Regions from separate parts of the Glutamicibacter sp. FR1 genome, predicted to be linked through region 2. Evidence: predicted binding sites of a transcription regulator. Region 2 holds the regulator's gene; the other holds the start of a gene.
What was found. The regulator HrcA, encoded in region 2, represses chaperone genes, less so after heat shock. The targets are predictions, from matches to a motif close to TTNGCACTCGNNNNNNNCGAGTGCNAA.

Region 1 (2,198 bases), 1.2 Mb from region 2:
AGCCGAAACCCGAGAAAACCGATCCAAGAACCGAGGTGAGAACGTATGGCTGAGAATGGATTGCTGGCGGATTTCGTGATGAACCCGGATTCGGAATTGGACGAGCGTTCGCAACAGATCCTCAACCTGGAAAAGTTGTGGTGGAAGTATGCCGGGGCCAAGGAACAAGCCATTACCAAGCAGTTTTCGATGTCGCCGACGAATTACTACCAGCTGCTGAACCAGCTGATTGAAACCGACGCGGCACTGGCCTACGACCCGATGTTGGTCAAGCGCCTGCGCAGAGCACGTTCTACAAAACGTCGCGTGGGCGGTAAGGTCGGCACGGGACGATAACCCTGCCTGCCGTGACCAATCAGACCTCGAGCAAGGACGAGAATGACCAACTACCCGCGTGACGAATTTGATCGCGTTCCGGAATTCAGCACCCGTGTGGGTTCGCACCACGCCCACGGATGGGCGCAGTCCGCCGCGTCAAAGTCAACCGGTGGGAAACTGCGCTGGGTGGTGCTGACCGCAGTGCTCGTGCTGGTGATCGGTGCCTTGTCCTTCATCTTCGGTCCGCAGCTCAAGGAGACCCTTGCGACTTCGGCTGAAAGCGAAACCTCGCAATCGCAGGAAGAGACGGCCGAGTCCTCCGAGGAAGCAACACCGAGCGAATCCGAATCGCCATCAAGCACCATCGATGACGAAGACGTCCTCTATGGCCAGCTGATTGGCGTCTACAACGCGGCAAGCGTCGCCGGCCTGGCCAACGCTGGCGAGGAAGCCATGACCGAAGCCGGGTTCACCAGCGTCGTCGCCGACAACTGGACCAAGTCGGCCGAAGTGTCCGCGGTCTACTACATGTCCGAGGCCTACCGGACCACCGCTGAAAAAGCCGCAGAAGTCCTGAATATCGACGAAGTCCTGCAGACCAGCAACATTCCGAACCGGGTCACCGTCGTTTTGGGATCCGACGACACCCTGGGGCTCAACGAATAATTCGTTCATAATTCCATACGCTCAGAGCCGATCGGCTTGCACTCGCCATGCGAGAGTGCCAATATTTGTATTAGCACTCATGCGTTGCGACTGCTAACGCCGGTCGGCTTGTGCGTTCACCAGGAACGTCCGAAGCGCCGGATGGCGGATGCGGCGCCTGAAGCGTGGAAAATACCTCAGATAGCGAGAGCTGAAACGGTTGCTGGCCCGATGCCGCGCCGGTCCACTCGTCCGTCGCGGGCGCTGTCTGTCGGTTGCATTTTCGCAAAATCGTCCCGAAAGGACCGTACGCCACAATGGCTAAGATGATTGCATTTGACGAGGAAGCACGCCGCGGACTAGAGCGCGGCCTGAACACCCTTGCTGACGCCGTGAAGGTCACCCTGGGCCCACGCGGCCGCAACGTTGTTCTGGAGAAGAAGTGGGGCGCTCCTACTATCACCAACGACGGCGTGTCCATCGCTAAGGAAATCGACCTCGAAGAGCCTTACGAGAAGATCGGCGCAGAGCTGGTCAAGGAAGTTGCCAAGAAGACTGACGACGTCGCCGGCGACGGTACCACCACCGCAACCGTGCTCGCACAGGCACTGGTCAAGGAAGGCCTGCGCAACGTTGCCGCAGGTGCTGACCCAATCGCACTGCGTCGCGGCATCGACAAGGCTGTAGAAGCCGTCACCGCCGAGCTGTTCGCCGCTGCGAAGAAGATCGAGTCCAAGGAGCAGATCGCCGCTACCGCTTCGATCTCCGCAGGCGATACCGAGATCGGCGCCCTGATCGCTGAGGCTCTGGACAAGGTTGGCGAGCAGGGTGTCATCACCGTTGAAGAGTCCAACACCTTCGGCCTGGAGCTGGAGCTGGCAGAGGGCATGCGCTTCGACAAGGGCTACATCTCCGCTTACTTCGTCACCGACGCAGAGCGCCAGGAAACCGTTCTCGAGGACCCATACATCCTCATCGTGAACTCGAAGATCTCCTCGGTCAAGGACATGGTGACCTTGCTGGAGAAGGTCATGCAGTCGAACAAGTCGCTGCTGATCATCGCCGAAGACGTCGAGGGCGAAGCCCTGGCCACCCTGATCCTGAACAAGATCCGCGGCCTGTTCAAGTCCGTTGCCGTCAAGGCTCCGGGCTTCGGCGATCGCCGCAAGGCCATGCTGACCGACATCGCCATCCTCACCGGCGGCCAGGTCGTCTCCGAGGAAATCGGCCTGTCG
Region 2 (2,198 bases):
CGCGCATACCGCCGGACTTTTCGGTACGGATGACTTCTCCCACCCAACCTGAGGTGGCATCTTCCAGGATCATGCCACGTTCCACGGGGACCTGGCGGAGTTTTCGAGGTGCCGGTGCACTGAGATCTCGTGGTCCCCAGGAGTAATTAGCCACGTACTGCCTTTCGCTGTGATCGAATACGCTCGAAATCCAATGCTAGCAACAGCTGAACGTATTAGACTTGGCACTTGACAGGTTAGAGTGCCAAGGCTGGGCACAGGGAATCCAAGGAGGTGCTGTCATGTCGGAGCCACGACGCTTGGACGTTCTGCGTGCCATCGTGGAGGACTACGTCCAATCCCGTGAGCCGGTGGGTTCCAAAGCGCTCCTCGACCGCCACAACCTCGGCGTCAGCGCCGCGACGATCCGCAATGACATGGCTTTGCTGGAAGAGGAGGGGCTGATTGCCGCTCCGCATACTTCCTCCGGACGCATCCCCACCGAAAAGGGCTACCGCCGCTTCGTGGACGAGATCGGCGAACTGAAGCCGCTGTCGCGGGCCGAACGCGACGCCATCAACAAGATCCTGGATAACTCCACGGACCTCGACGAGTTGCTCAAGAGCACGGTGCGCCTGCTGTCACGATTGACCAACCAGGTGGCGATGATTCAGGTGCCGCACTATGACACCGCGTCATTGAAGAACCTCGAACTGGTGGGCTTGGGCCCAACCCAGGTGCTGATGGTGATGATCGCCTCCAACGGCACGGTGGACCAGCGGATGATGCCGGTCAAGCGTTCCTACAGCGATGACGAGCTGGGCGAGCTGAAGTCGTGGCTGCTGAATAATTTCGGGGGAGTGCAGCTGGCGGAGCTGGCCGGCCGGCTCGGCCGCATAGAGCTCAGCCCGGCACAGCAGGCCGACCCGTTGGTGGAGCATGTGATCGGCGCGCTGGAAGAAATGGCCCAAGCAGCCAATGCCCAGCGCATCATCATGGCCGGCACCGCCAACCTCGCCCGCGTGGAGGGGGACTTCCCGCTGAGCATCACCCCGGTGCTCGAGGCGCTCGAAGAGCAGGTGGTGCTGCTCAAGCTCTTCTCCGAGCTGGAAGCCGATTCTCGCGGGGTGGCCGTGGCGATCGGCACCGAGCACCACTATGGCCAGCTCTCGGATGCAGCAGTGGTCGCGACGACCTATGGCGCCGATGTGCGCAACAAGCTCGGGGTCCTGGGCCCCACCCGGATGAACTATCCGACCTCCATGGCCTCGGTGCGTGCGGTGGCACGGTACCTGTCGAAGATTTTGGCTAACTAGCCTCGCTGGGCACCAGCCCGGCACGAATGAAGTTTAAGAGTCTTAGGAAAGGACACGGCGAATAACGTGAGCTCGCATTACGAGACCCTGGGTGTAGCCAAGGACGCGACCCCGCAGGAAATCAAGAGTGCCTACCGGAAGCTGGCACGTAAGCTGCACCCGGATGTGAACCCGAGCGATGAAGCTGCAGAGCAGTTCAAGCTGGTCACCCGCGCCTACGAAGTCCTTTCCGACCAGACCAAGCGCGCCAACTACGACGCCACCGGCGATGAGAACGGCAACGGCCACCCGGGCTTCGGCGGGGGCCAGGGCTTTGGCGGCTTCGGCGACATCTTCGAGCAGTTCTTCGGCGGCGGCCAGGGCCAGGGCCCGGCATCGCGCACCCAGCCGGGCCGCGACGCGCTGATCACCATCACCATCGACCTAGAGGACGCGGTCAAGGGCACCGTGTACCCGCTTGAGATGGAAACCGCCGTCACCTGCAAAACCTGCATCGGCTCGTGCACTCGCGAGGGCACCAGCCCGGTCACCTGCGACATCTGCCATGGTGCAGGCCAGGTCCAGCGTCCGGTGCGTTCCTTCCTGGGCCAGATGATGACCGTGGAAACCTGTGCTGCCTGCCGCGGCTTCGGCACCACCATCCCGGACCCCTGCCTGGAGTGCAACGGCGAAGGCCGCGTGCGCGAGCACGTCTCCAAGTCGCTGAACGTTCCTGCAGGTGTCGACTCCGGCACCCGCATTCAGCTGCGCGGCCAGGGCGAAGCCGGTCCGGGCGGCGGCCCGAACGGCAACCTGTTCGTCGAGGTCGACGTGCGCCGCCACAAGGTGTTCGAGCGCTCCGGCACCGACCTGCACGCCAAGATGAGCCTGCCGATGACCGCCGCGGCCCTAGGCTGCGAGCTG

Region 1: groL (chaperonin GroEL) is a predicted target of HrcA. The motif match lies at 1,055-1,081, and genes of this name have one in related genera.

Annotation. Positions count from the first base shown of each region.
Region 1 covers NZ_CP178602.1:535,455-537,652, forward strand. The annotation lists gene ACLQ8T_RS02615 (DUF3263 domain-containing protein) at 46-336, shown strand; gene ACLQ8T_RS02620 (LytR C-terminal domain-containing protein) at 379-984, shown strand; gene groL (chaperonin GroEL) at 1,281-2,198, shown strand, end outside.
Region 2 covers NZ_CP178602.1:1,769,389-1,771,586, reverse strand. The annotation lists gene ACLQ8T_RS08600 (DUF3097 domain-containing protein) at 1-154, opposite strand, end outside; gene hrcA (heat-inducible transcriptional repressor HrcA) at 282-1,295, shown strand; gene dnaJ (molecular chaperone DnaJ) at 1,362-2,198, shown strand, end outside.